One region of the Stenotrophomonas sp. YJH_SMC_82 genome, then DNA from elsewhere that is predicted to be linked to it. Evidence: riboswitches for the same ligand, from Rfam matches in the RefSeq annotation. Region 1 holds a riboswitch; the other holds the start of a gene.
The links. Region 1 has a riboswitch for thiamine pyrophosphate ahead of thiC (phosphomethylpyrimidine synthase ThiC). Riboswitches for the same ligand answer to the same signal wherever they lie in the genome.
Positions count from the first base shown of each region.

Region 2: another riboswitch for thiamine pyrophosphate. It lies ahead of AC5P53_RS18395 (TonB-dependent siderophore receptor); the one in region 1 lies ahead of thiC (phosphomethylpyrimidine synthase ThiC).

Region 1 covers NZ_JCAFSE010000001.1:756,727-771,607, reverse strand. Annotated here, with positions in the region: gene ppa (inorganic diphosphatase) at 1-456, shown strand, start outside; gene AC5P53_RS03455 (HDOD domain-containing protein) at 609-1,730, shown strand; gene AC5P53_RS03450 (hypothetical protein) at 1,790-1,999, opposite strand; gene AC5P53_RS03445 (TonB-dependent receptor plug domain-containing protein) at 2,169-5,018, opposite strand; gene AC5P53_RS03440 (helix-turn-helix transcriptional regulator) at 5,068-5,967, opposite strand; gene AC5P53_RS03435 (winged helix-turn-helix domain-containing protein) at 6,083-8,407, opposite strand; gene AC5P53_RS03430 (ion channel) at 8,667-9,338, opposite strand; gene thiC (phosphomethylpyrimidine synthase ThiC) at 9,432-11,276, opposite strand; TPP riboswitch at 11,359-11,460, opposite strand; gene AC5P53_RS03420 (BCCT family transporter) at 11,726-13,303, shown strand; gene ggt (gamma-glutamyltransferase) at 13,853-14,881, opposite strand, start outside.
Region 2 covers NZ_JCAFSE010000005.1:188,947-203,827, reverse strand. Annotated here, with positions in the region: gene arsB (ACR3 family arsenite efflux transporter) at 330-1,361, opposite strand; gene AC5P53_RS18465 (arsenate reductase ArsC) at 1,375-1,878, opposite strand; gene AC5P53_RS18460 (ArsR/SmtB family transcription factor) at 1,916-2,245, opposite strand; gene arsH (arsenical resistance protein ArsH) at 2,263-2,991, shown strand; gene AC5P53_RS18450 (hypothetical protein) at 3,020-3,352, opposite strand; gene AC5P53_RS18445 (L,D-transpeptidase) at 3,538-4,224, opposite strand; gene AC5P53_RS18440 (hypothetical protein) at 4,392-4,664, opposite strand; gene AC5P53_RS18435 (DUF2268 domain-containing putative Zn-dependent protease) at 4,876-5,880, opposite strand; gene AC5P53_RS18430 (OmpO family porin) at 6,042-6,617, shown strand; gene AC5P53_RS18425 (helix-turn-helix transcriptional regulator) at 6,743-7,510, shown strand; gene AC5P53_RS18420 (VOC family protein) at 7,579-7,947, shown strand; gene AC5P53_RS18415 (Dyp-type peroxidase) at 8,071-9,045, shown strand; gene AC5P53_RS18410 (hypothetical protein) at 9,115-9,420, shown strand; gene AC5P53_RS18405 (hypothetical protein) at 9,540-9,956, shown strand; gene pnuC (nicotinamide riboside transporter PnuC) at 10,063-10,632, opposite strand; gene AC5P53_RS18395 (TonB-dependent siderophore receptor) at 10,641-12,830, opposite strand; TPP riboswitch at 12,901-12,996, opposite strand; gene AC5P53_RS18390 (phosphotransferase enzyme family protein) at 13,095-14,219, opposite strand; gene AC5P53_RS18385 (glycine zipper 2TM domain-containing protein) at 14,341-14,748, opposite strand.

The DNA of each region.
Region 1 (14,881 bases):
CCGGTGAAGTACGAAGTGGACAAGGAAACCGGCGCGATCTTCGTCGACCGCATCCTCTCCACCCCGATGCGCTACCCGTGCAACTACGGCTACGTGCCGAGCACGCTGTGTGGCGACGGCGATCCGGCCGACGTGCTGGTGGTGCTGCCGCTGCCGCTGGTGCCGGGCTCGGTCGTGCGCTGCCGTCCGGTCGGCGTGCTGAAGATGAGCGATGAGGCGGGCAGCGACGAGAAGATCCTGGCCGTGCCGGTCTCGAAGATCTTCAGCGGCTACGCCCACGTCGAAGACATCGCCCAGGTCTCGAGCCACTGGCTGGAGCGCATCGGCCACTTCTTCGAGCACTACAAGGACCTGGAGAAGGGCAAGTGGGTCAAGCTGGACGGTTGGGGCGGCGCCGCTGAGGCCAAGCAGATCCTGATCGAGGCGCACCAGCGCCATCTCGACAGCAAGGCCTGAGCCTGAACCGGATCGCTCCGGCGGTACCCTGCCGGAGCGATGCGGGTCACGTTTCATGACGACGGCACATCACTCTTGCTGCCGTATTAGGTAAATTGCGTCACTTCACACGTCATCGACATCCATCGTCGAGACAGCCAGGGGAATGTGTCGTGCGTATTCTGCTTGTTGGGGATGCAGCCAGCCTGCCGGCCGAGCTGACCGAATTCATTGCCGATCTTGGGGAAGACTGGCAGCCGTTGACCGCCACCGATGGCCAGGCCGCGATGACCGCGGTGGCCACGCAGGGCGTGGACGCGGTGATCGTCTGCCCGCAATTGCCGGATCTCAATGCCACCACGCTGCTGGGGCAGATCCGGACCTTGCGCCCGGAGACCATCCGCATCGCGCTGGTCGATGCGCAGCATGGCAACCGGCCGCCGCCGGCGCGCCTCATTGGTGTCGCCCACCGCTTCCTGCCGCTGCCGCTGGCGCCGGAAGTGCTGCTGGAGGCACTGACCAGCCTGGAAGAACTGCGCGAAGTGCTGGACAGCCCGCGCCTGCGCGATGCCATCGGCCGTATCGAGAAACTGCCCTCGCCGCCGCACCTGTACCTGAGCCTGACCCAGGCCCTGGAACATGACGACGACGCCGACAGTGCCGATGTCGCCAAGCTGGTCGCCGCCGATCCGGCGATCGCCGCCAAGGTGCTGCAACTGTCGAACTCGGCCTTCTTCAGCCAGGGCCGCACCATTGCCGACCTGCGCACCGCCGTGACCCGGCTGGGCCTGGCCACGCTGCGTGACCTGGTGCTGGCCAGCGAAGTGTTCTCCGCACCGACGCTGTCGGCCGCCGAGCGCAACTCGCTGCAACAGCGCGCACTGCTGGCCTCGCGGCTCGCCGCACGCCTGCTGCCCGAATCCAGTGCCGAACTGGGAGCGACTGCCGCGCTGCTGGCCGACATCGGCCTGCTGCTGCCGGGTGTGCGCAACGAGCGCAGCGAGCCCTCGCTGGCCGGCGACACCCGCCCTGGCCATGCCGAGGCCGGCGCCTACCTGCTGGGCCTGTGGGGCTTGCCGATGCCGATCATCGAAGCGGTGGCCTTCCACCTGCAGCCGCAGCGCGCCAACACCCGCAGCTTCTGGGTGACCGGTGCGGTGCACGTGGCCCTGGCGCTGGTCAATGGCGATCCGGTGGACGAGGACTACCTGCAGCGCGCAGGCGTGCTGAACAAACTGCCGCAATGGCGCGAACACGCCAATGCGCTGATGGGACTGGTGCCCAGCGACGCCTGAGCGCGTTGCATGATGTCCGGATGACAGAGGGCGCACCCACAAGGTGCGCCCTTTCCATGTCAGCGGGTACCGCAGGCGTCCTGCACGCAGCGACGGTACTGCGACTCGCAGATGACCGGTGACTTGCCACTGGCCAGGCACTGCTGGCGGAACTCCTCACAGTAGAGCCCACCGCCGCAGACCCCGAGGCCCTGCGCGAACACTGCGCCCACCAGCGTTGCGTAGATCAATGCAGCGGCGGATGCCTGCCGCAGCAACGTGTTCTTCATATCCCTCTCCACATGCAAGCGTCCGGTAGTGGACCTCCTGACTGTGTTGATTACGACACGACGGGACCGTGACTGCGCTCACCTTCCAACAATTTCCGGAATTCCCCTACAAGAAAAAGGGCGGACCTTGCGGTCCGCCCTCCTTCTGTTGCTACCGCACTTCGATGGATCAGAAGCGCTGGGTGTACTTCATGTACAGGAAGCGACCCACGTCGAAGCCGCCGTAGTAGGCGAACGCCGAGTTCGGAGCCGAGTACTGCAGGGCACCCTTGTGGTCGAACACATTGTTCGCGCCCAGGGCGATGGTCGCATCCCACGGCGCCTTCCAGCTGACCTGCAGGTCGTGGAAGGTGTTGGAACCGGTGTGACGCAGCGGATCGGTCTCACCGTTGGCCATGTGGTTCGGAGCATCGCACCAGCCGTCAGCCAGCGAGATGCAGCTTTCCTTCATGCCCGAGTAGTAGCGCGCGGTGTAGTTCACACCGAAATCGCCGTACTGCCAGTTGACGCCCAGGTTCGAACGCACGCGGAACAGGCCCGGCTCGCTGACGCGGCCGACCATGATGTTGTCGCCCGCGCTGTTCTGGCGCTGCTCGTCGTACTTGGCGGTGTAGCTGGTCTGCCAGTCGATGCTGAACTGACCAATGGCCAGTTCCGGCAGGCGGTACTTGATGCCCAGATCGTAGCCCTGGGTTTCCATCTTGCCGAGGTTGGCGGTGCCGTAGGTGATCGCACTGACGTGGCCGTCAGCCGCACGGGTCACGCTCGAGCAGCGCGAAGCGTTACCCAGCACGTAGCAGTCACGCAGGATGCGGTCGACGCTGTCAGCGATGATCATGTCGCTGATTTCGTACTTGTACCAATCCAGCGACACGTCCAGGCCCTGCACCCAACGCGGGCTCCACACCAGGCCGAAGGTGGTGCTCTTGGAGGTTTCCGGCTTCAGGTTCGGATTGGCACCCGAGATGAACTGGTCACCCGACTGGCACGGCAGGGTCGAACATTCCTTGCCTGCCTGGCCCAGCTGCACGTAGTTGGCCGGCACGCCTGCGCCGGAGCACGCGGCATTGCCTGCAACGCTGCCCGGAGCCTTCACGCCGCACGGATCGATGTAGGACTCGAAGCTCGAGCTCAGGCCACCGTACAGGTCGCTGATGGTCGGAGCGCGGAAGCCCTCGGCGTAGGTGCCGCGGACCAGCAGTTCATCCAGCGGACGCCAGGTCAGGCCGAACTTGCTGTTGGTGGTGCCACCGAAGTTGCTGTAGTCCGAATAACGGCTGGCAACGTTCAGGGTCAGTTCCTTGGCGAAGGCCATGTCGGCCAGCAGCGGCACGTTCAGTTCGAGGTAGACCTCGTTCAGATCGTACTGGCCGCGGGTCGGCTTCTGGCCCAGGCCGGTGGACTGGCCCGACTGTGCGAAGGCGTCCGGCACGTAGCTGCCTTCTTCCTTGCGGTGCTCGACACCCAGGGCGAAGCCCAGGTCGCCGGCCGGCAGGGTCACGATGGCGCCCGACAGGTTGGCGGTGAAGCTGGTGGTCTTGGTGACGCCACGGGTGGTGAAGGTCGGGAACAGGAAGTCCTGCAGCTCCTGGTTCGCCAGCGAGCCCTGACCCTCAACGCCGTACGGCAGCAGCGGGTTCCACGGACGGCAATCGCCCAGGATCGGGTTGGCGGCGGTGCCGCAGCGGGCAACGCCACCGGCATCGATGAACGACGGGCCCAGCGCCTGACGCGCGCCGATCAGGCTCATGTCACCGCGGTTGCTCTTGATCGACTCGTTGCGGTTCCACAGCGCGCCGACATCCCAGTCGAAGGTCTTGCCACCCAGCTCGAAGAAGCCGGTCAGGGTCGGAGCGAAGCGCAGGGTCTTCAGCTGGCTGTCAGTGGTACGCGGCACTTCCCACAGGCGGCGGCGGAAGCTGACGTCCTGGCCAACCGGGTTGAAGGCGCTGTCTGCCGACAGCGGGGTGTTGATCGACTTGGAAGCGGACTGGTACGGATAGCCGGCGATCTGCTGGAACGTCTGGCGCTCGTTGTAGAGCACGTCGGTGTTCAGGCTGATCGAATCGGTGAAGTCGTAGGTGCCGTTGATGTAGACCGACTTGCGCTTCACACCGGTCAGCAGGGTCATCTGCTCGTTCGAGTTGGCGAACTCGTCTTCGGTGATCGCGTGGTAGTCGTTCGGGTTCTTCGGATTGCCACCCGGGTTCAGGGTCTGCCACACCGCGCTCGACTTGCTGCAGTCGTACAGCTTCGGGTTGCACCAGCTGCCGTTCTGGCTGATCGGGCTCCAATCAGCCGAGGTGGAGTTCGGACCCAGCGAGCCGTCACGGCTGTACCAGCGGTCCTTGGCCCACACCGGATCCTGCTTCGAGTACTCGGCCGACAGGGTCAGGCTGCCGCGCTCACCGCGGGCACCGAGGGTCATCGAATAGGTTTCGCTGTCGCCGTCGCCCTTGCCGTACTGGCCGACGTAGACATTGGCTTCGCCGCCGTCGAAGTTCTTGCGGGTGATCACGTTGACCACGCCGGCAATGGCGTCGGAACCGTAGATCGACGAGGCGCCGTCCTTCAGGATCTCGATGCGCTCAACGGCCGACATCGGGATCTGGCTCAGGTCCTGCAGACCCGAGGTCGAAGCGCCCAGGCGCTTGCCGTTCATCAGCACCAGGGTGCGCTCGGCGCCCAGGTTGCGGATGTCGACGTAGTAGCCGCCCACGTTCTCGCCCGAAGCCAGCGACTCCGAACGCGAAATGGCCGGGGAACCGGCCGAGGTCAGGTTGTTCAGCACGTCGGCGACGCTCGAGAAGCCCTGCTTTTCCAGGGATTCGCGGGTCATCGTCAGGATCGGCTGCTGGGTCTCCACCGAGGCGCCGCGGATGCGCGAGCCGGTGACCGAAATGCGGTCCAGGTCGGTGGTGCCCTTTGCTTCCTGAGCCGAAGCAAAGGCCGGCGCCAGCGCCAGCGCAATGCCGGCCGGCAGCAAGCCGAACCGCACTGCGGGATTACGAACGTTCATCTATCTCTCCAAGGTACGTGTTAGCAGCGTGTTAAAACACCCCAGCACGTTACGATTGCGTTGCAGCGCTGTATTTGCGCGAACCAACCGGAGACTTTGCGGATTGTGGCGGGAGCAAGCCGCCGTTCTCCCTGAAGCGCGACGCGGACTGGCCGTAGCGGGCGCGGAACGCACGCGCGAAGCTGCAGCAGTTGTCGAAACCGCTGGCGGCAGCGACCTCGCCCACCATCATGTCGGTGTCGCGCAGCAGATCAGCGGCGCGTTCGAGGCGCAGTCGTGCCGAAAGCGACTGCGGGCTTTCCTCGTACAGGCTCTGGAAGGTCTTGGAGAGGTACCAGCTGGAGAAGTTGGTCAGTTCGGCCAGTTCGCCGATGCGCACCACCCGGTGGCTGTTGCCTTCCAGATAGAGGCGCGCACGCTGCATGCGGCCGAACACCTGGCGCTTGCGGCTGCGCGAGCGGCCTGGGCAGCGCTGCACGTTGTCGGCCAGGCCACGCTGCAGGCCAGCAAGGTGCAGCAGCAGCGGACGCAAGGCCTGGGCCGGCTGGCCGCTGGCCAGCGCATCGCGCCACAAGCGCAGCGCAACGCGGGCGTCACTGCGGTTCATGCGGCCACGACCGGCATACAGGCCACAGTCGGCCATCTCGGTCAGCACGCGAAGCGCTTCAACGTTCAGGTTCAGGCCAACGCACAACCCGTTGCGACCGGCCTGCACCAACGGCCGCGATTCCTTCTCGAAGGCGATCCACTCGCCCTGGCGCAGGCGGAATCGTCCTTCCTTGGCCTCCACCCACGAACTGCCACGCACCTGCATCCAGACAGTGAAGCTGGAGCCGGCGGTCTGCAGGCTGCCCAGCCGGGCCACGCCCAGGCAGGTCGGCGTGACATCGTCGAGCGACCGGTCCAGGGAGACGGTTTGGCCGCGATCGGCCAGCGAGAGTTGACGCATGGGGGCACCACGGATTTGCCTAGTACAGGACTCCGTTTTGCCTAATCAGGCGGCACCGCGTCAGGAAAGTCCGACGAGATCGCCACGAATTCGCGACGAGATCCAGACGAAGAAATTACGAAGGCCCATTTCCACTGAAAAACAATAACTTGGAGAACGCCGGAAACAGCGCGGGGGGGCGTTCGGGCAACCGCATCACACCGATGTCGGCACCATCGCTGACCGCCATCGCCACGAACAGGTCACGCCCGTCAGCGCTGGCGCTGAGTCCGTTGCCGGCGCTGAGCCGTTCCGCATCCAGGCAGCGTTCCGGCTCCGCGCGGCCGGGCAGGATGCGCACGAAGGTGGTGCCACACGTGCTCGAAGTACCGAGGTAACCGACGCCAGTGTTGCCGGCCACGGTCCAGGCCCGGTATCGCCAGCGGCTGGGCCGGTCATCGCTGATCTGCTGCACGCTGCCCGACGACAACGCGGCATCAGCCGACCACAGGCCACCGGCGGCCAGGCGGGTGAACAACACGCGGCCACTGCTGCGGTCGAAGCGCGCCTGCGACACCCCTTCGATGCTGGCCAACCGGCGCCAGGGCTGGGTGCTGCGGTCGAACAGACTCAACCGGGTGCGCTGGTCGGCATCGCGCTCGACCACAAACAACTGCTCCGGCGACGCGCCATACAGGGCCTGCAGCGGCTGTTCGGCCGGGACCGGCAAAGGTTGCAGGCGTTCATCGCGTGGCGCGATTTCGTAGACCACCGTGCGCCCATGCGCGTCGCGGCCGACCACGAGCAACTGGCGGCTGTCGGCCGACCAGTCCGGTGCCTGCCGCGCTTCCGGCCGCAGCCCTTCAATGGGGCGCAGCGAATCCGGCCGCTGCATGTCCGCCCACCACAGGGCGAAGCTGCCGGAGCGATCCGAGGTGAAGACCAGCTGGCGGCCATCCGGCGCTGCCATCGGCTGCCCATCGCGGCCACTGGATGCAAACAGGCGTTCGGGCGCGCCGCTGCCCTGCACCGGCACCTTGAACACGCCGAACTGCGCGCGCCGGTGGACGAAGGCCAGCATCCCGCCACGTCGCGACACGGCGGGCCACTGCGCATCATCCAGGCCGGCATCGCGCAGCGTGTGCCGCTCGACGTCCAGATAATAGAGCCGCGCCTCGCTGTCGACGCGGCGACCGAACACGATGGTGCGGCCATCGTCCAGCCAGGCCCATCCGCGCAGCTCTGCCGCCTCGTTGGTCAACTGCTCGGGCTTACCGCCCGCGGCCGGCACCCGCCACAGATCGCCCAGCTGCGGATTGCGCACGAACACCAGCCATTGCCCATCGGGCGAGTAACGCGGTGCGTAGTCGAAGTCGTCCTGGTCGACGCTGTACGCCAGCGCGCGCCACTGACCACTGGCCAGGTCCAGCACGCGGATGCCACGGTGCGCGTAGCGCCCGACCATGCTGCCGAACACCAGGCCGCGACCATCGGGCGTCCAGTCGAAGCTGAGCAGCTCGGTGCCATCGCAGCGCGTGGCCTGGCGCAGTGCGCCACCGGTAGCGCTGGCGATCAGCACCTGGCAGCCACCGTCGGCAGAGAACCGTGCGAAGGCAATTTCGCGACCATCCGGCGACCAGTTCGGGAATCGATCGACGGCACCGGCCGGCGGCGCCAGCAACTGGCGCGCCGGCGCGTTGCCGGAGGTCTGTACCTTGATCGCACCACCGCCATTGCCATCTTCGTTGGCGCCTTCATAGGCCACCAGCGAACCATCCGGTGACAGCGTGGGATAGGTTTCAAAGCCGCTGGTTGCGGTGATCAACCGATAGGGACGCTGGGGGCTGCCGATCACCCGCGTGCCGTTCTCCACGGCGGCCTCCACCGGCGAACTGTTGGCCGGTGCGCGGCGCAGCAGCAGCGTGGTCATCACCAGCAGCGTGGCCAGCATCAACACGCCCAGCGCCAGCAGCACGCGGCGGCGGACATGGCGCCAGCGGCGGCGCGATTCCTGCGCGCGCGCGGGCAGCACCGCAGCGGCGGCGAGTGCGGGCTGCACGTCCACACCTTCGTCGTCAGGCAAGCCCGCAGCCGACGGCTCCGCATCGTCCAGCGCCTGTACCGGTACCAGAAGCCGATAGCCGGTCTTGGCAATGGTCTCGATGTAGGCCTGGCCGCTGTCGTCGTCGTTGCTGAACGCCTTGCGCAGCTGGGTAACGGCCTGGGTCAGCACATCGTTGGTCGGCAGCGTGTCCGGCCACACCTCGGCGAACAACTCGTCGCGGGTGACCACACGGCCCGGCTGCCGCAGCAGCACGCGCAGCACGCCCAGCGCCTTCGGCGTCAGCCGGCGCGGACGACGCGCACCGACGACCTCGACTTCGCGCGAGGACAGAGTGACGATGCACTCTCCTATCCGTATCCGATCGGACACGGGTGGCTGTATTTCGCTGCTGTTCATTTTCTGCTACACAGTAGAGACAGGTCCCGGGCAGTGTTTGCCTTCGTTACGGTCCCGTCCTGGGAACAGCGAAAAGCCAGACTCCGCACAAAGCATCGGCGCATACCGCAAAAACAATCGAGCGCGCGAATACTAGCCTATGCAAGTTACCTCGCCTATCGCGTGGTCGACATCAGGCTCTCTCTCGCCGACGCATTCACATAATTCGCGACATCATTCGCGCCCTCTTGGGCGCGAAATTTTTATCTGGCGTTCATTTTCACATGCGCCGCAGCATGGTCAATCCGACCAGCCGCGAGACCACCAAAGCCACGTACATCACGCCGGAAAACTGCTCCAGCATGACCAGTGCTCGTGCCTGTGGATGAAGCGGCACGACATCACTCAAGCCGACTCCAGACAGCAAGCTGAAGCTGAGATAAAGCAGCTCCATCCAACTGCGCTGCGCCTGCCCGCCGGTGCCCTGGAAACTGCCCGGATACCACTGCTGGCACACCGCGAACGCGAAGGCGAACGCCCACGCCAGCAGGGTGAAGGTTGCGCCAGCGGCGAACAGTTCGTCGCGGGTGACCTTGTGGTCCTGGAGCATGTAGGCAATCAGGGCGCCAGCCGTGTAGAAGTACAGCAGGCTCTCCAGCACCTGCGCGGTGGTCAGCAATGCGGTGCGCTCGAGCAATGCACCTGCCAACGAGAACACCACCGAGGGAATGGCCAGCAACAGCGCCAGCCAGGTGCCCAGCGGGCTGCGCTGGACCACCCACAGCGCCAGGCCGAGTACCGCCATGCCGAACATGCCAAGTGCCGCGCGGCCGGCGGCGGTGTCATCCAGCGCGGGATACAGCAGCACCGCCAGCAGCTGCGCGCCCAGCAACCAGGCCGAAGGATGCCGGCGGGCAATGGCCAGCCAACGGGTGGTCATGGCAACAGGCATGGTGTCCTTTCCCCGGGATGATGGGCGGAGGATAGCCGGGAGCGGCGTGATGAGCGGTAGTGCCGGCCGCGGGCCGGCACCACCGTCTGCGCATCACCCCTGGTGGTAGACCTCGGCACCCGCGGCGCGGAACTCCTCCGACTTCTCCTTCATGCCGGCCTCGGCGTAGTCACGCACATCCTGGGTGATCTTCATCGAACAGAAGTGCGGGCCGCACATCGAGCAGAAGTGCGACAGCTTGTGCGCATCCTTCGGCAGCGTTTCGTCATGGAACTCCCTGGCCTTCTCCGGATCCAGGCCAAGGTGGAACTGGTCTTCCCAGCGGAACTCGAAGCGCGCCTTGCTCAGTGCGTTGTCGCGTACCTGCGCGCCCGGATGGCCCTTGGCCAGGTCGGCCGCATGCGCGGCGATGCGGTAGGCCATGATGCCGTCACGCACGTCCTGGCGATTGGGCAGGCCGAGGTGTTCCTTCGGCGTCACGTAGCAGAGCATCGCCGTGCCGAACCAACCGATCATCGCCGCACCGATCGCGCTGGTGATGTGGTCGTAGCCCGGCGCGATGTCGGTGGTCAGCGGCCCCAGCGTGTAGAACGGCGCTTCGCCGCATTCGCGCAGCTGCTTGTCCATGTTCTCCTTGATCAGCTGCATCGGCACGTGGCCGGGGCCTTCGATCATGGTCTGCACATCATGCTTCCAGGCGATCTTGGTGAGCTCACCCAGCGTCTCCAGCTCACCGAACTGCGCCGCGTCGTTGGCATCGGCGATGCAGCCCGGGCGCAGGCCGTCACCCAGCGAGAAGGTCACGTCATAGGCCTTCATGATCTCGCAGATGTCTTCGAAGTGCGTGTAGAGGAAATTCTCCCTGTGGTGCGCCAGGCACCACTTGGCCATGATCGAACCACCACGGCTGACGATCCCGGTCACGCGCTTGGCGGTGAGCGGCACGTAGCGCAGCAGCACGCCGGCGTGGATGGTGAAGTAGTCCACGCCCTGCTCGGCCTGCTCGATCAGCGTGTCGCGGAAGATCTCCCAGGTGAGCGCTTCGGCGCGGCCGTCGACCTTCTCCAGCGCCTGGTAGATCGGCACGGTACCGATCGCCACCGGCGAGTTGCGGATGATCCACTCGCGGGTTTCGTGGATGTGCTTGCCGGTGGACAGGTCCATCACGGTGTCACCACCCCAGCGGATCGCCCACACCAGTTTCTCCACCTCTTCGGCAATGCCCGAGGACACCGCGCTGTTGCCGATGTTGGCGTTGATCTTGGTCAGGAAGTTGCGGCCGATGATCATCGGCTCGCTTTCCGGATGGTTGATGTTGTTGGGCAGCACCGCGCGGCCGCGCGCGATTTCATCGCGCACGAACTCCGGCGTGATGATCTTCTGGATCGAGGCGCCGAACGCCTCGCCCGGGTGCTGCTGCAGCAGGCCGGCATCGCGGATCGCGTCCAGCCGCTGGTTTTCGCGGATGGCGACGAATTCCATTTCCGGCGTGATGATGCCGCGGCGCGCATAGTGCATCTGGGTGACGTTCGCGCCTGCACGTGCACGTCGCGGCAGGCTGCGTGTGGGGAAGCGCACAGCATCGAGCTTCGGATCGTGCTCGCGGTCGCGGCCGAACGACGAACTCAGGCCGTCGAGCTGTTCGGTATCGCCGCGCTCCTCCACCCAGCCACGACGCAGCGCCGGCAGGCCCGCGGACAGATCGATACGCGCGTCCGGATCGGTGTACGGGCCCGACGTATCGTAGACCGTGACCGGTGCATTCTCCTCGCCGCCGAACAGCGTCGGCGTGCGGGTCAACGCGATCTCGCGCATCGGCACCTGCAGATCCGGACGCGAACCGGGTACGTGGATCTTGCGCGAGCCGGGAATGGGCCGGGTCACGGATTCGGAGAGTTGCTGGGCCTGTTGCTGCAGGGCGGAGAGCTGTGCGTTCATCGGGCATCGTCCAGGAAGGTCAGGGACGAAGCGGCGGCGCACTGCGACCGCGCACGGACGGTCCTTGGGCGGTGTCCGGGCACGGCTGCACTGCAAAGCTTCCCTACGCCGGTATGAGCCGGATCAGGTTCCAAGGGACTGTCTCAACCGTGGCCACATGGCCGCGGTACCCCCGCTTCTTGGCGTGCATTAGAGCATAGACCGCCCGCTCCGGGAGTTGCCCCCGCGGTCAGATCCGCTTTCCTGTGGAAAGCGGATCTGATCCGGATCGTTGTTCGTTAACAGAACCATGACGTCGCGTTCAGTAACGTGCACGTCCGTCGCCCTCCAGCGACCGATGCGTCCTTCGCCGCCGACGCGGCCCCTGCCCGGTTCGCGCTGCATGCCGCCGGTCCTTCGCTGCAAGCTCTGCTCGCTCCCCTCAATCCCTTGATCGGAGAAGCTCCTTCATGGTGTTTCGCGTTTCCATCGCACTGGTTCTGCTGCTGGTGCTGCTTGCCGGTATTGCACCAGGCCCCTTCAATGCCGTGGTGCAGTCGATGCTGGCAGAAGTCATCCGCAGCGTCGGCTGGCTGTACCTGCTGGTGGTATTCCTGGCCCTGGTGTTCCTGATGTACCTGGCTTTCGGTCGCTTCGGCAACCTGCGCATCGGTGGCGAAGACGCCGAGCCCGAGTTCTCGCGAGCCAGCTGGATGTCGATGCTGTTCGCCGCCGGCATGGGCATCGGCCTGGTGTTCTGGGGCGCCGCCGAGCCCATTTCGCACTTCAGCAAGCCACCGGAAGGGCTTGCTCCGCAGAGCCTGGATGCGGCACGCGCCTCGATGCGCTATGCATTCTTCCACTGGGGCCTGCATCCGTGGGCCATCTATGCGCTGATCGGGCTGGCAATGGCCTGGTTCCAGTTCAACCGCAACGGCCGCGGCCTGGTCAGCGACATGCTGCAGCCGATCATCGGCCGCCACCATCGCGGCTGGATCGGTAGGGCGGTCAACATCGCTGCAGTGGTCGCCACCGCGATCGGTGTCGCGACTACGCTGGGCTTCGGCACCATCCAGATCGCCGCCGGCATCGAGCGCGTGTTCGGCGTGCAGGCTACCGTCGCCGTGCAGATGACCATCATTGCCGTCGCCTTCGTGCTGTATATGGCGTCCACCGCCAGTGGCGTGGAGCGAGGTGTGAAGTGGCTGTCCAATTTCAACCTGGCGTTGGCTGCCCTGCTGGCCGCCATCCTGCTGGTGCTGGGGCCGACCGGCTTCATCTTCGATACCTTCACCACCACGCTGGGCTCCTACCTCAACCAGCTGGTGACGATGAGCCTGCGCATGTCACCGTTCTCCGGCAGCACCTGGGTGGCGGACTGGACAATCTTCTACTGGGCCTGGTGGATCTCGTGGGCACCGTTCGTGGGGTCGTTCATCGCACGCATCTCGCGCGGCCGCAGCGTGCGCGAGTTCGTGATCGGCGTCGTGCTCGCGCCGACGCTGCTGGGCTTCTTCTGGTTCGCCGTATTCGGCGGCACCGCGCTGTGGGCACAGATCTTCGGCCATGCCGACCTGGTGCAGGCGCTGGGCAATGGCTACGAGACCGTGCTGTTCACGCTGTTCGACAGCATGCCGCTGCCGCTGCTGCTGTCGTGCATCGCACTGGTACTGCTGATGATCTTCTTCGTGACCTCGGCCGACTCGGCGGTACTGGTGCTGGCCAGCATGTCCACTGACGAAGCAGGCGATCCTCCGTTGAAGCGCAAGCTGGCCTGGGGCATTGCGGTGGCGTTGATCGCAGCGGCCTTGCTGCTGGCCGGTGGCCTGGATGCACTGCAGGGCATGATCACGATTGCGGCGTTGCCATTCGCGCTGCTGATGGTGCTGGTGATGGTGTCGCTGTACCGCGTGCTCGACCAGGAGTACACGCGTGAGCGGCGGCAGGCGCAGCGCCAGCGGCACATGATCGATGCGTGGATCGCGCGCGAGATGGCGGCGCAGGAGGAGACCCAGGCCGAGGCGGCGCGCGCGCACGATCAAGATTGAGTGTGTTTTGCAGCCTGCGGCTGCACCGCTTTTCCAGGCAAGGGCCAAGGTCAAATTCAAAGGCGGCTCCGGGTTGCTGCTGGTTGGGTGGGGCGGTGTGGGTGGGCAGGACGCGCCGTGAACCCATCCATGGGGCCTCGATGGCGCCATCCATGGCGCCAACGGTCCTGCCCACCCACACCGCCCCACGCCCGACAGATTTCCGGTGACGGTTGGTTTTCCACGCTTTGCGTGGAAGATGTGTATCGGAAAACAAGAAGGGGTCGGATCCGTTTTCCTGCGGAAAACGGATCCGACCCCAACCCAAAGCCCGCGGCTGTTGCCGTTGCCTTTGCTCTTGCTCTTCTTTTTCTTTTCCTGCGGTGACGGACACGGAAACTGTCCGTGGCCGGGCGGGTGGGTTGGCTGGGGGCGTGAGCCGCATGGATGCGGCGACCGAGCCTACAGGGACGTATTCACGGCGTCCCCCAGACAATCCATCCGCCCGGCCAAGCCAAGCATCGCTGAACCATCACCGCAGAGGGGGCTGCGCCCGGTGGCAGGGAAACCTCAATACCCCGCCGCCTGCCCGTCCTTGCGACTCTCCGAAGCTCCGTAATAAACCCCGCTCTCGGGGTCGCGCATGATCGCCTGGTACCCGCCATAAGGCCCATCGGCGAACACGATGCGATGCCCCTTGCGCATCAGCGCACGCACCGTCTCGTACGGGAAGCCGGTTTCCAGATTCACTTCACCACCGTCGGTCATCGCCGTGGCCTGTCCGGTCGGTTCGGTCGAGCCCTCGTGCTGGATGCGCGGTGCGTCACCGGCTTCCTGCAGGTTCATGCCGAAATCCACCAGGTTCATCACAATCTGCGCGTGGCCCTGCGGCTGCATCGCGCCGCCCATCACGCCGAAGCTGGCGTACGGCTTGCCGCCCTTGGTGATGAACGCCGGGATGATCGTCTGGAACGGCCGCTTGCCCGGTGCATAGCCGTTGGGATGGTTCTTCTGCAGCACGAACATCTCGCCACGATCCTGCAGGATGAAGCCCAGTCCCGGCGGCGCCATGCCGCTGCCCATGCCGCGGTAGTTGGACTGGATCAACGACACCATCATGCCGTCGGCGTCGGCCACGGTCATGTAGATCGTGTCGCCTTCTTCCAGCTGCTTCGGCGTGCCCGGCTGCACTTCCTTCAGCGCCTTGTCCATCGAGATCAGTGCGCGGCGCTGCGCGGCGTATTCCTTGGAGATCAGCTTCTGCACCGGCGCCGGCTGGAAGGCCATGTCGGCATAGAAGCGCGCACGGTCGGCGAAGGCCAGCTTCTTCGCTTCGACGAACAGGTGCACGTGCTCGGGTGAACCGAACGGGATCTTCGAGAAATCGTAGCCTTCCAGCACGTTGAGGATCTGCAGGGCGGCGATGCCCTGGCTGTTCGGCGGCAGCTCCCACACGTCGTAGCCACGGTAGTTGCTGCTGACCGGTTCGACCCACTCACCATGGTGGTCGGCCATGTCCTGGTAGCTCAGGTAGCCACCATTGGCCTTGAAGTAGTCGCCGATGGTGTGGGCAATGGCGCCCTTGTAGAAGGCATCGCG
Region 2 (14,881 bases), on a different contig from region 1:
CTGGGTGACGCCGACGGGCAGGCGCATACAACGTACGCATTGCCACGGGTTTTCGAGGCCCGGCCACCTTTTTCCGGTGGCACGCCATCTGTACCGCCGTCGCTGCGAAACGCCAATCAGACGAGTTGCAAACAGCGTTCGATCAAAGACGCTTTCAGCATTCTTGCATGCTGTTAAGTCGTCGCAGACGCAGGCGCCGCAACGGCCGTAGCAGCATGGGGAATATGCGACATGGTTCGAACTTGATGACAGGGATATGGGTACCCCACCAAGCCGATGACGACAGTGCGGAGCGAAGAACGTAAATCGAACTCGCCCCACTCTGGTTGTCAGCGCTCTTGGGGTCTTTCGTACCAGGCCTGAGTACGGTTGACGATGCGCACCACGGACAGCATGACCGGCACCTCGATCAGCACGCCCACCACCGTCGCCAGCGCCGCCCCGGAATGCACGCCGAACAGTCCCACCGCAGTCGCCACCGCCAGTTCGAAGAAGTTGCTGGCACCAATAAGCGCTGACGGGCCGGCCACGCAATGTGCCACGCCCAGCCGACGGTTGAGCAGGTAGGCCAGGCCCGAGGTGAAATAGACCTGGATCAGGATCGGCACGGCAATCAGCGCGATTACCAGCGGTTGCTTCACGATCTGCTGGCCCTGGAACCCGAACAGCACCACCAGCGTCAGCAGCAGCGCGGACAGGGACAGCGGCCCCAACCTTCGAAGCGTGAGTTGCAGGCCCGCCTCGCCGCTGCGCAAAAGGATCCAGTGCCGCAGCAGTGCAGCAGCCAGCACCGGCACCACGATGTAGAGACCAACGGACAGCAACAGCGTATCCCACGGTACGGTGATCGCCGACAGGCCGAGCAGCAGTGCAACCACCGGCGCGTAGGCAACCACCATGATCGCGTCGTTCAACGCCACCTGGCTCAGGGTGAAGTTGGCATCACCGCGGCACAGGTTGCTCCACACGAACACCATGGCGGTGCAGGGTGCGGCTGCCAGCAGGATCAGCCCGGCGATGTAGCTGTCGATCTGTGCTGCGGGCAACCAGTCGGCGAAGGCATGGCGCAGGAACAGCCAGCCCAGCAGCGCCATCGAGAACGGCTTCACGGCCCAGTTGATGAACAGTGTTACCCCGATGCCCTTCCAGTGTTGCTGCAACTGGCGCATCGCGCGGAAGTCGACCTTCAGCAGCATCGGGATGATCATCAGCCAGATCAGCACCGCAACCGGCAGATTGACCTTGGCCACTTCGGCGGACGCCAGCACCGCGAAGGCACCGGGCAGGAAGTGGCCCAGCAGCGTGCCCATCGCAATGCACAGCACAACCCACAGCGTCAGGTGTCGCTCGAACAGACCCATGGCAGTGGCACCGTCACTGCGCGCCGTCGGTCGGCAACAGCTGGCCGATCCGGTCCAGCGCGTGCTGCAGCGCTTCGCGTTCGGACCACACCGATTCGGGCAGTGCGAGCAGCGCACGCAGGCGGGTTTTCACGATGGCATGGGCCAGCGCGAAGGCTGCGGCCTTGTCGGCATCGCTGCCTGCCACGGCGGCCGGATCGGGCAGGCCCCAATGGCTGCGGATGAAGTCACCGAACACCACTGGGCAAGCTTCGGCAGCGGCCGCATCACACACGGTGATGACCAGGTCCATGGGCGCTGCATCCACGAACTCGTCCCATGATTTGCTGCGCAGCCCTTCAACGAGCATTCCTTCGGCATGCAGTTGTGCCAGCGCGAACGGATTGACCTGGCCGGTGGGCTGGCTGCCCGCACTGAATGCCCTGAAGCGATCGCTGTCCCAGGCGCGCAGGGTGGCTTCAGCCAGCACGCTGCGCGCGCTGTTGCCGGTGCAGAGGAACAGGACATTGCGGGTCATGTGGCAATCGCTTCGATGGGGTGGGTCGTGTGCGGTATCAGCACTTGCTGGCGGGTTCGGCGGGGACGCACTGGTTGCTGGATGAGCCCGCGCAACAGTTGTGCGTGAGGTACTCGATCAAGCCGTTCATGGCATCGAAGTTGGCGCGGTAGCAGACGTGGCGGCCCTGGTTCTCGCTCTCCACCAGCCCGGCCTGCACCAGCTCCTTCAGATGGAAGCTGAGCGTGGCCGGCGGCACCTGCAGGGCCGTAGCGATGTCGCCCGCCATGCGCCCTGCCGGGCCGGCCTCCACCAGCAGGCGGAAGGCAGCCAGGCGGGTGGCATGACCGAGGGCGGTCAGGGCGGAGATTGCATTCGATGTTTCCATGTTTCTAGAATAATCGAATGAATGAGCCAATCACAAGCCTGGACCTGCCCAACCTGGTGGAATCGTCATTGCCCCAGCCCAATCATCACCAGCTCGCCGCGGCAGATCTGGGGCCGCCACGCATCCTCCTGCTCTACGGCTCGCTGCGGCCCCAGTCGTTCAGCCGCAAGCTGGCGCTGGAAGCCGAGCGACTGCTGCGCCATCTGGGGTGCGAAACCCGGGTGTTCGATCCGCATGCGCTGCCGATGCTGGACAGCGTGGACCCGCACCACCCTGAAGTGCAGCGACTGCGCGAATGGTCGCAGTGGTCGGAAGGCCAGGTATGGGTCAGCCCCGAGCGGCACGGCACGGTCACCGGCGTGTTCAAGAACCAGATCGACTGGTTGCCGCTGGAAGATGGCAGCGTGCGGCCCACGCAGGGCAGGACGCTGGCGGTGATGCAGGTGGGCGGCGGCTCGCAGTCGTTCAACACGGTCAACGCGTTGCGCGTGCTTGGTCGTTGGATGCGCATGCTGACCATCCCCAACCAGTCGTCGGTGGCCAAGGCCTGGCAGGAATTCGATGACGACGGCCGGATGAAGCCCTCGCCGTACTACGATCGGGTGGTGGATGTGATGGAAGAGCTGGTGAAGTTCACGCTGCTGACGCGGGGCCGGTCGGACTACCTGGTAGACCGTTACAGCGAGCGGAAGGGCGACGCGCACGCCGCGGCATTGGCGCGGGCTGCAGAGGCTACGGCTTCCTGATCCTCATTGGTGCCGATGTGAGGCACGCTCACCCAAGCAGCCTCTTCACCCTTGAAGCTGCAAGGCGGATGATCACCACATAGGCCAGCAACATGCCGGTGCCGATGCCCATTACTTCGATTTCCCAGTTGCGGCGGTAGGGAGAAGGGCCCATGAAGGCCCACGCCAGAAGCACCGCCGCAATCAGCAAGGCGCTGCGATTGGCCTTCGAAATGAGCGCATCTTCGGTCGCGTGCCCCATGTTCGGATCCCAGGAACCGAGCAGCCACCCCAATCCACGCAGGTAGTCGCGCGCCACGAAGAACAGGAAGACGAATACGCCTCCCATCGTGCTCAGCAGAAACTGGAAGAGTGGGTCCACCGGCGGCCTCATGGACGAGGCAGACATTGCCTCGCAGGATCGTCTACGGGCGCAGTATGCCAGCGTGCCGGGCCTCGGGGGCACCACGCCTCACACGCAGGCGACTCTCCATGAGCAGACTGTGCATCGCAGCCGCCCGGCGGGCGGCATGTGCCCACAACGCCCAGGGCGGACGCACAAACGCACTACTCGCCAGCGTGCTGTGCGGTCTTCTTTTGGTTGCCATCTGTGACGGCACGGCTCTGCGCGAACTCCGGGAACGTCTTCGCGATCGAATCCTTGTCCGGCAGGATGTAGAACACACCGCCCTTCTCGAACGTGGACTGCACGATCTGCTCGTAGAACGCGGGCGAGACATTGATGCAGCCGTGGGTGACGCGGTTGTCGTCCGGCGAGGGCGATGCCAACCGCTCGGCGCGCTTTTCCTTCGGGCTGCCCGGCGGTAGCGGGTGCATCGACACGGCGGAATCGTAGTCCACCCACAGCACGCGTCCGGCATCGTCGGACGGGCCGTAACCGCCAATGAAGCGGCCGGCAGGCGTGGTGCGGTCGTGGCCGGGAATCGCGCTCAGTGCGAGCTTGGCGACGCCCGGTGCGGAATGGTCGCCGATCGCCGACCCAAACAGCGCCGGTGCGGCGCCGCGCAGCTTGCCGTCACCGCCGAAGACCAGAACCTGCGCCGCCGCCTTGTCCATGACCGCAAACGGATAGCCCTGGTTGTCCTTGCTGGCGACCACCCAGCCGGCCAGCTCGATCACTGTCTCGGACACGCTCTGGTCGGGCGGAAGTTCATCAACGGCGGCGACCGATGGTGCAGGTGCGTCCTTGTCCCTGGCGTTGGCTACGCCGCTGCACGCAACGGCCAGTGCCATGGCCAGGGAGGCATGGAGGGCGCGGCGTGCAGGGGAGGGGGAAGTACGAATGGGACGGCTCCTTGCAATGCAATCGTGGGTGGAAGGATGCCAGTGGCCGGCGAAGGCCACTGGGTCCCCGATACACCCGATACAGAGGTGGATCAATTCAAAAGGTGAGGGAGCGATTACCCGCGCGGCTTGCGGCCGGCAGGTGCCCTTTCAAGCTGCTGCACGCGACCTTCGATCTGGTCCAGGCGCTGATTGGCCTGCTGTGCGGACTGGTTGGCGGACTCCGCGCTCTGCGCAGCGCCCTGCACCTTGACGTCGAGCTGATCGAGACGCGAGTTGATGGTTGCAAACTCGTTCTTGTATGACGCGCAGGCGCCAAGGCTGACGGTGGCGATGAGCGCTACAGCAAGTGCGCGGGCCGTCTTCATGTGTTGCGGGTTCAGGTTCATTGCACTCCCTCCTTCGTCTGGGGAAGCTGGAATATAGCGGCGTTTGTTCCCGCCGCTACCAAGCGCTTTCAGCTGGAATTTGAATACGTGGAAGCACTGTGAAGCCGGCCTCTGACCCAACATTAACAAGCGGGATCAGGCGAGCTGATCTACGTCGGCGGCGTGCCTTGTGCCTGTTCAAGGTCGCCAATTCATCAGTATGAAGCGGCTCTCACAGCACTTGCGTTTCCATGCCTTTGGCAGCAGTGCAGGCAGGCGTCCATCCACTCGCCTCGAACACGGTCGCGGCGGCGTCGGGCCGCACATCCAGCAGCGTGGCGATGGCCCTGGTCCTGTCTGGCGCGCGGGAAACATAGCTGCGCGCGATGCGGTAGCCGACCCAGTATCCGAGATCTCCACGTCGTGCTTCATCGCCGGGGCCGTTGTACAGCCACTTCGAAAGATCGGTGCCCCCACCGTCCTGTACGAACGCGCGCTCCAGCGCACATTCGCGGCCCTGGGCCCAGCGACGCAGATGCGCGTTGGCCGGTTGCCCCGAGATCAGTTCACCCACGTACTCGGCGCCGCCTTCAAGCAACGTCTGATAGAGCAGGGTGGGCTGCTCTACGTCCACGCGTGCACCGGGCTGTTGCACGTGCACATACTCATGCGCGATCAGATGCACGAAGCGGTCACCTACATCGGCCTGCATCCAGTCGGCGTTGCACAGTGCTTCCAGTCCGATCACCACACCATCTTCGGTGGTGACGCCGCCGCTGTTACCCCGCCCGACCAGCACGGTGACCGGAGGAAAACGTGCAGTGGGGAGCAGCGTGCCCAACCGATCGAGTGCGTCGGCAACCCGCGCGCGGATCGCCGGCAATGCCGCTGCACAGGTCCGCGCCCTGGCGAACAACGCCGGCTTGTCCTGGATGGTCCTGGCCAAACGCTCCATTGATCCGATGCGGCTGTCGGTGAAGCTGCGCAATGCCTCCGTGCCGGTGTCCAGATAGCCGCGCTGCAGGTCTTCGGCACTGGGTTTTCCTCCAGTGGCATCCAGCACGCTGAAGAAACGCGTGACATCGTCTGTCTGTACCACGATGCGTGCAGAAGGTTGGGCGCGCTCGGCCGCGTTGGCTGGCAGCTGCATCATCGGCAGGGCGACGAGGAGCAGCACCCGCACCGCGCGGCGCGCATGGGGCGGAAACAGCAGTGATGCGACGGACGCGTGCGGCATGTGGAGTTCCCTGAACGCCAGCCTTATTTATACACCAGTCAGTTCAATATTCAGGGTCGATTAGACCCCCTAACGGATAATTCACACCTGTCGACCGCCTCCTCTCTCTCCCCCTCCTGGGAGGCGGCCGACGAAACCAAAATAATTAAAGGTGTGTCCCGATGAACAAGAATTCGCTGCTCGCCCTGGGTCTCCTGGCTGCCCTGCCGTTCGCTGCATCGGCAACCGACGGCCTGTCGTACAACTACGTTGAAGGCGGCTACGTGAACACCGATGCCAAGGGCGGCGACGCCGATGGCTGGAAGGTGAAGGGTTCCGTGGCGGTGCACCCGAACTTCCACATCTTCGGCGACTACAGCGCGCAGGAGACCGACAAGTTCAAGAATGACGTCGACCAGTGGCGCATCGGTGCCGGCTACAACTACGGCATCGCACCGAACACCGACCTGGTGGCCCGCGTTGCGTACCAGAAGTTCGACATGAAGCATGGCCTGGACTTCAACGGCTACTCGACCGAAGTCGGCGTGCGCACCGCGTTCAACCCGTACGTGGAAGGCTACGTGATGGCCGGCTACGAGGACTACACCAAGAAGCACGGCATCAACCCGGACGGCGAGTTCTACGGCCGCGTCGGCGCCACCGCCAAGTTCAACCAGAACTGGGGCCTGAGTGGCGAAGTGAAGCTGGCCAAGGCCGGCGACCGCGAGTGGTTCGTGGGCCCGCGCTTCACCTGGTAACAAACGCCTGTCGTTAGTGCGTGTTGTGCTGGCGTGTGACTCTCTCTCTCTCTCCCACACGCCAACCGAAGCCCGGCCTCGCGCCGGGCTTCACTTTTATGGGCCCCGTGGCGCCACAATGCGGCATGGGCGACCCTTCCTCTCTTGCAGGCACCGGCACGACCTACCAGGAACATCTGACGCCTGCGCCGCTGCGCGGCCACTTTGGCCAGCTGTGGCAGAGCCAGCTTCCTGCCGATGCCGATGGGCACATCACCGTATTGCCCGATGGCTGCGTGGATATCCTCTGGCGCGACGGTGCGCTGTTCGTCGTCGGCCCGGACCGTGTGGCCGCGCACCCGGCGCTGGCACCCGGTGCGCAGGTGCTGGGCGCACGCTTCCGCCCCGGCCAGGCATTGGCCGCGCTGGGCCTGCCTTTGGCCGGGATCATCGGCCAGGCCGTGCCACTGGCTGATCTGAAGGGCGCGTGGGCGAACAAGGCGGCGGCCTCCATCGGCGACACCGCGCCTGCACAGCGCCTGCAGCGAATGGCGCACTGCCTGCAACAGCACATGGGTGCGGCCGCGCTCGATACGCCGGCGCAGCGCGCCCATGTCCTGTTCCAAGCGCTCGCCGCGGGTAATGCCACGCTGGATACGCTGGCGGCGCAGTTGGGCCTGAGCCCGCGCAGCCTGCGGCGTTTCAGCCAGTCGCAGTTCGGCTACGGCGCCAAGACGCTGGAGCGGATCCTGCGGCTGCAACGTTTCCTGCGCCAGAGTCGCGCGCTGCCACAGCATTCGTTGGCGATGCTGGCCGCTGATGCCGGCTATGCCGACCAGGCCCATCTCAGCCGCGAGGCGCGCGAGCTGACTGGCATGACCGCCAGCGAGCTGCGCCTGGAGTGGGGACAATGATGGCCGTTTTGTTCAAGACCGCCGTGCCGCGCTGACCGAAGCTGGGGTTCCAATCACGGAGCAACCTCATGAGCCACGAAGCTACCCACGAAGCCGAACGCCGCATCGACAACATCGAATTCAACGTCGCCGACATCGCCCGCAGCAAACGCTTCTACGGCGAGGTGTTCGGCTGGCAGTTCACCGACTATGGTCCGTCCTACACCGAGTTCGACGATGGCCGGCTGAAGGGCGGCTTCGTGTCTGACGCGCCGTTGCGTGCTCACGGAGGACCGCTGGTGATCCTGTACTGCGCGGACCTGGCCGACGCACAGCAGCGCGTGGTCGCCGCCGGTGGCGAGGTGGTGCAGGCGGTGTTCGCCTTCCCCGGCGGCCGCCGCTTCCACTTCCGCGATCTGGACGGCTACGAGCTGGCGGTCTGGAGTGATGTGGACTGAGGTCTTCGTACCTTCGCCGGTGGACGGAACGAGAACCGCTCCGTCCCCGGTCAGGCGGTTCCGCTATGATCGCCCGCACATCGCCACACGCGATGCGTCCGCCTCAAGCCAGCAGGAACCGCCGTGAACTCCCAGCCCGCACCGATCACCGCCGTCAACCACACGCTCGACAACGAGCCGCAGCAGATCACTGCGCCGCTCACCCATTCGGCGGCGTTCCTGGTGCTGAAGGTGAAGGATGACGAGGCGTCGATCGCCAAGGCGCGCGAGGTGCTGGCCAGTACCGACGATCTGATCAAGAACACCGCCATCCGCGAGATCGAGCGCACCTTCACCTGCAACGTGGCCATCGGCCATCGCGTGTGGCAGCCGCTGGTAGGCTCCACGCCGCCACGCGAGCTGAAGCCGTTCCGCGAGATCAAGGGCGCGACCCACACCGCCGTGTCCACGCCCGGTGACCTGCTGTACCACATCCGCGCACGCACCATGGACCTGATCGTGGCCTTCGAGCGCAACCTGCTGATGGCGTTCGGCGATGCGGTGGAAGCAGTCGATGACGTGGCCGGCTTCCGCTATTTCGATGGCCGCGACCTGCTCGACTTCGTCGACGGCACCGCCAATCCGGAAGGACTGTCGCTGCCCGAAGCCACGATTGTTGGTGACGAGGATCCGGACCACGCAGGTGGCAGCTACGTGGTGGTGCAGAAGTACCTGCACAACCTCGATGCCTGGCGCGCGCAGAAGACCGAGGCGCAGGAAGCGATCATCGGCCGCACCAAGCACGACAACATCGAGCTGGATGATGCGCCGGCCGATGCGCAGAAATCGCACAAGACGCTATGCACCATCGAGGACGCCGACGGCGAGCACGAGATCCTGCGCGACAACATGCCGTTCGCCAACCCGGGCCGTGGCGAGTACGGTACCTACTTCATCGGTTACACCCGCCGCCTGTGGGTGATCGAGAAGATGCTCGAGCGCATGTTCATCGGCAATCCCGCACCGCTGCATGACCGCATCCTTGATTTCTCCACCGCCACCACCGGCGTGACCTTCTTTGCACCCTCGCGCAAGGTGCTGGCCGACCTGGGCGAGTGATCAACGCACGCGTATGCATCTGGAGGACGTATGTCTGTCTTGAGAGCCCCATTCCTGGCGGCATTGTTCATGGGCATCGCCGGCTGCTCGACAGCACCTGGTCTGCTTGAACAAACGCCCGAGTCATTTGGTTCTTCGAAATCGGTACAGCAGGTCACCGTTTGCCTGTCCCAGACATGGACACAACGCAACAAGGTCGTGCGCGTGCTGCCCACCGAATCCGGGCAGCGCATTGTCATCGACAACCCTGTGAACCATGGGGTGATTGCCATTGTCGAGCTTGCCCCTGTCCCGACTGGTACGTCTGCACGCTACTGGAAGGGTGCAGGCCTCACCGGCTGGACACGTGATGATCTGAAGGCTTGTCTGGACTGATCGAAGGCAATCCCTCGCAATCGGGCAAGCTCGAAGCGCCGGGCCATCACCGGCCGCCATCCGCCTGTCATCTATGGCGCCGACCATGGCGCGCTGGATGGGAGTGCAGGAGGCAGGCGATGGTGTCAGCAAACAGGACCGGCCTACGCCGCTGGTGGCGGCGTCTGGCTGCGGTGTTCGGCGCGTTGGCACTGGGGAGTGCCAGCGTTTCCGCGCAGGAAGCCCCTGCGCACTGGATGGCCTACGCCGCCGCCGTGGGTGGCCAGCTGCAGCAGCGCCTGCAGCAGGAACAGGACCCGCAGGCGCAGCGTGTGCTGGCGTGGTTGCAGGCGCACCCTGACACACCGGCACCGCTGCCGGTGAGCGTGTGGATCGCGGCGGATGGCCGTATTTCGAAACTGGAATTCGACAGCCTGGGCGATGCCCAGGTCGACGCCGACCTGCGCGCGACGCTGCAGGCCGCGCCGTTGCAGGCGGCACCGCCGGCCGACATGCGCCAACCGCTGCGCCTGGGCCTGTTGCTGGAGCCGAAGTAGATCCACGCCATGCGTGGATGTGGTGGGTAGATGCCGACCTTGGTCGGCAGGCGCGCACCAACCCAGGTTGGCGACTACCGGTAGCCCGGCCGCGCATGGCGTGGCGCTACCGCGTTGCCACCTGCGGTTCACGCGCGGCGGCGCTCCATGCGCGCAGGCCGAACACGGCCAGGCCGAGGAAGAACACGTACAGTGCCGCGGTCACGTGCAGCGACTTGAACAGGTACGCACCCACATAGACCACGTCCACCGCGATCCACACCCACCAGCAGGCCACGTGGCGGCGTGCCTGCCACCACTGGCCGACCAGGCTCAGCGCGGTCAGCATCGCGTCCAGCCAGGGCAGCGCGGCATCGGTGAAGGTGTGCATGGCCGCACCCAGCGCCACGCCACCGCACAGGCCGAAGGCCAGGTCGCGCAGCAGCGTGCCGCGTGCCAGTGGCACGATGCGGATGCTGCCCTCATCGGCGGCGTGCTGCCGCCAGTTGAGCCAGCCGTAGACCAGGAAGCCACCGAAGGCGACCTGCAGCAGGGTGTCCGAGTACAGCTTGGCCTCGGCGAACACCAGCCCATACAGCGCCACCGACAGCAGGCCCACCGGCCACGCTGCCAGCCGGCGCCGGGCCATCAGCCAGACGCCGAGGATGCTGCACAGCGCGGCGGTCCACTCCAGCATCACGCCGCTCACAGCGCGAACGTCACCGACAGGCGGGCCTGTCGCGGTGCACCGGGGAACAGGTAGTAGTCACCGCCGCTGCTGCCGGTATCGCGCCAGTAGAAGCGGTTGAATACGTTGTCCACCGACAGGTTCCAGGTCACCGCGCGTTCGTGCAGGCGATGCTGGAAGCGCAGGCCGGCATCGAACACCGAGTAGTCCGGCGCGCGCACGCCACCGTCGGCGCGTGCCACGTTGGCACCGGCATAGCGCCAGCCACCGGTCACGTCCAGGCCCTGCACGAACGGCAGCGCGTAGGCCATGTGCACGCTGGCGCGTACCTTCGGCACGTTCACCAGCTGATGGCCTTCATAGGCCGGCGTGCCGGTGTCGCGCGCGCGCGCCTGCAGCACGCTGGCGCTGGCCACGATCTGCAGTGTGTCGGTCAGCTGGCCGTTGGCGGTCAGCTCCAGGCCGGTGTGGGTCTGCGTGCCTTCCTCGACGAAGGTGTAGCCGACGTCGCTGCTGTCGGGCCTGGCGTACTGGTACGGCTGCGAGATGCGGAACACCGCCGCGCCCAGGGTCAGTGCTTCGACCGGCACGTACTTCACGCCCACTTCCAGCTGCCGCGACTGCACCGACGGCAGGAAAGTGTCGGCATTGCTGGTCCAGAACGGCGCTTCCTGTCCCAGCGAAATGCCGCGCACGTAGCTGGCATAGGCGTTGAGCTGATCGGTGGCCTTCCACACCACCGCGGTCTGCGGCAGGAACCGCGACAGGCGGCTGTGCCGCTGCGGAACGCCACGCTTGTCGTAGGCACGCTCGTTCAGGCGCACGAAGCGGCCACCGGCCAACCACTGCCAGTCATCGCCAAAGCTCATCCGGTCCAGCGCGAAGAACGCGGTCTGGCGGCTGTCCAGGCGTCGTGCGGAGGGGCCGGGCATCTTCGGCGACGGCTCGAACACGGGCACCTGCGGGTCGTGGATGTTGCTGGTGCCGACGTACTCGTTGACGCTCGGGCGCTTGTCCACGGTGCGGCGGAAGTAGTCGGCACCGAGGGTCAGCTGATGGCCGACGCTGCCGGTCTCGAAGCGGCCACGCAGCTCGGCACGGGCCTGCTGGTTGCGGCGGGTGTCGTCCGGGCTGCGGTAGTCGTAGACATCGTAGTCGCCGTTGGGCGCGAAGTAGTTGCCTGGCACGCTGCCATCGGCGCACTGCACGGCGTAGTAGCAGCCGTAGGCGAAGGCGACGTTGTCATCGATCACCGAGCGGCTGTGGCCGACCGAGACGCGCGACTGCCAGGCATCGTTGAAGTCGTAGGTATGCAGCGCGGTGATGTTGGTGCTGGCGATATCCACCGGGCGCTGCCACGGCTGGTAGCCGAGCAGGTGCTCGCGGTCGACACCGCGCGGCAGGTCACGCGCGCCCAGCAGCTGGTAGCCGGACACCGAGCGCTGCGAGCTGGTCTGGTAGTTGGCATCCACTTCCAGCTTGCCGCGCTCGCCGATCAGCCAGTCGGCGGCCAGCGAGTAGAAGTTGCGGCGGCCATCGGCGTGCGCGACGTAGGAATTGCTGGAGTCCCATGCGGCATTCAGGCGCAGGCCGAAACGCGGGGTGATCCAGTGGCCGACATCGACGGCGACGTAGCGTGAGCCTTCCGAATCGGTGCCGAGCGTGGCGGTGCGTACTTCAGCCGGGCGCTTGCCGATGTAGTTGATGATCCCGCCCGGCGCCATCACCCCTGCCGCCAGGCCGGCTTCACCCTTGAGGATCTCGACCGACTGCACGTTCTCCAGCGCCAAGCGTTGCTCGCCGGCGATGGACAGCCCGTTGAAGCGGTAGCCGGTGGCGGCGTCCAGCGCGAAGCCGCGGATGGCGATGTTCTGGTAGTAGCCCACAGGTGCATACGCATCACCCAGCGAGGCATCGTTGCTGGCCAGCTCGGACAGCGAACGTACCTGGCGACGTTCGAGATAGTCGCGCTCGAGCACGTTCACCGAAGCCGGCGTGTCCTTCCACGAACCGCCGCCGAAGGCATTCACGCGCGAGGTATCGGCCTTCGGCTTGCCGGCCTCCACGCGCACCGCCGCCAGTTCGGTCGGCGAGCGTTCGGCACCAGTGGCAGCCGCATCGGTGGTGGCCTCGGCCTCGCTGGCATGCAGCGGCAGCGCGGCGCAGAGGGCGAGTGAGAGCAGGGTGGGGCGCAGGCAGCGGTTCATTCGGTTCGTCTTCGGACAACAAGGGAGACGAAGCGACGGCGCGCAGGTGCACCGGCCCATGATGGGGGTGTGGCTGCGGCTCAAAGCTCCCTACGCCGGTGCAAACCGGATCAGGTTCCAAGGGACTCTCTCAGCCTGGCAGATCCAGGCACCCCCGCTTCAGGTGACCATTTCACTACAAATGGTACGGATTTGCGAGCGCCAGCCGGGGTCAGATCCCTTTCCTGCGGAAAGGGATCTGACCGCAACGCTGCGTCAACCGGATCACGCGACGGCGTGCAGGGCCTGCAGCAGTGCCCGCCCCGGCGCGCTGTGGAACCACGCCGGATGGCCCAGCATGAAGGGCTGCCAGGCCACGTCGGCATTCGCGGTTGAGCGGGTGACACCTTCGAAGTACTCCACTTCGGACAGTGCGAAGTCGAAATGGACCATTGGCAGCAGGTCGGCCAGCAGGTGCACGCGTGCCGCCGACAACGGCAGCACCTCGCGGTAGCCGTCGAGCAGGGCCAGCGCGATATCGATGCGCACCGCCTCCATGCCGCGCTCCAGTTCCAGCCACGCCACTGCGTTGCGCTCGATCGCGGTGGCGAGGTCGAACAGCGCGCTGGTGGGCGACGCCAGGCCGAAATCCAGCACGGTGCTGACCTCGCCGTTGCGCCACAGCAGGTTGGAGACATGCCAGTCGTTGTGCGCCCACAGCCGGGGCTCGGCGCGCAGGCGCTCGGCCAGGCCGGCGTGCCACGGCAGCACGTCGCGCTGCAGCTGTGCTTCCCATGGAATGCGCGCGAGATAGCGTGCCAGCCCGGGACGTTCATCCAGTCCTGCCTTGATGGCGGCGATCGGATCGTCGGCACGGATCAGGTCGTCGCGCGCCACCAGCAGATGGGTGCTGCGCTGGGGCGCGTGGTAGCTGGCGGCGGCACGGTGCAGCTGTGCGAGCGTGCGCCCTGCTTCGCGGGCCTGCGCGACATCGGTCAACAGCGACCACGACACCGCGTCGCGATACAGGTCGTCGCCCACGCCGACATCGTGCAGTTCAAACGTCCATTCGCCGTGTTCGACCGCAGTGTGGCCATCGGTGGCCGGCAGCACCTGCACCACTGGCACGCCGGCGGCGGCGAGATGGGCGATGAAGTGGTGTTCTTCTTCCAGACAGGCCGCGCTGCGCACGCTGTGGTGGTGGCGCTTGATGAACACCGCGCCGCGCGTGCCGTCGACGATGGCGGCGGCAGACAGCGGCCGCGGGCTGTGCCAGCGCGGTTGGCTGTGCCCGCCCAGCTGCGGGTAACGCGTACTCAGCCACGCGATGTCCGCCGCGCTGATCGGTGGCCAGTCGGCAGCGACCTCGTCGTTGTTGAGGCCCTGCACGCGGTGGGAGGAAGACGTCATGCCACAGTCCGATCGGGAAAGTCACATCCAAGGCTGCGCATTCAACGCCATGCGCGTGGCCAACGCAAACGGGCGGGTCATCGACCCGCCCGTCTCCGCGTCATCGGTATGTCGGCGCTGCTTACCAGCCGCGATGGCGGCCGCGGTCGTGGTAGTAGCGGTTGTCGTAGTAGCGCTCACGCTGCCAGCGGCGGTCATCGCCACGGTCGTAGTAGCCACTGCGGTAGTAGCCACGGTCGTAACGGCGATCGTAGCGGTCGTCGTAACGGCGATTGTCGTAGTAACGGCGGTCGCGGCGGTCGGAGGTGGTCAGGTTGCCGATCGCGCCGCCGGCCACGGCACCGCCGACGGTGGCCGCAGGGTCGCCGTTGGACAGCAGGTTGCCGGCCACGCCACCGACCACGGCGCCGACCAGGGTGCGCTTGTCCTTCCTCGACATCGCGCTGGCATCGCTGACCACGGCGACACCGGCAACCAGTGCCAGGGCCATCGCCAGACCACGGAAGCTGAGTGTGGAAGTACTGAGCATGTTCGGTTCTCCTGTGAGGTGCATGCCACGCTGGGCAGGGAGGGCGCGGGGCGCCCCGGCTGCCGTGGAGACCACGCTGGCGTTCCGACATTGCCGGAACATTGCCTGGCCTACCGGGCGGCTTGCGCATTCA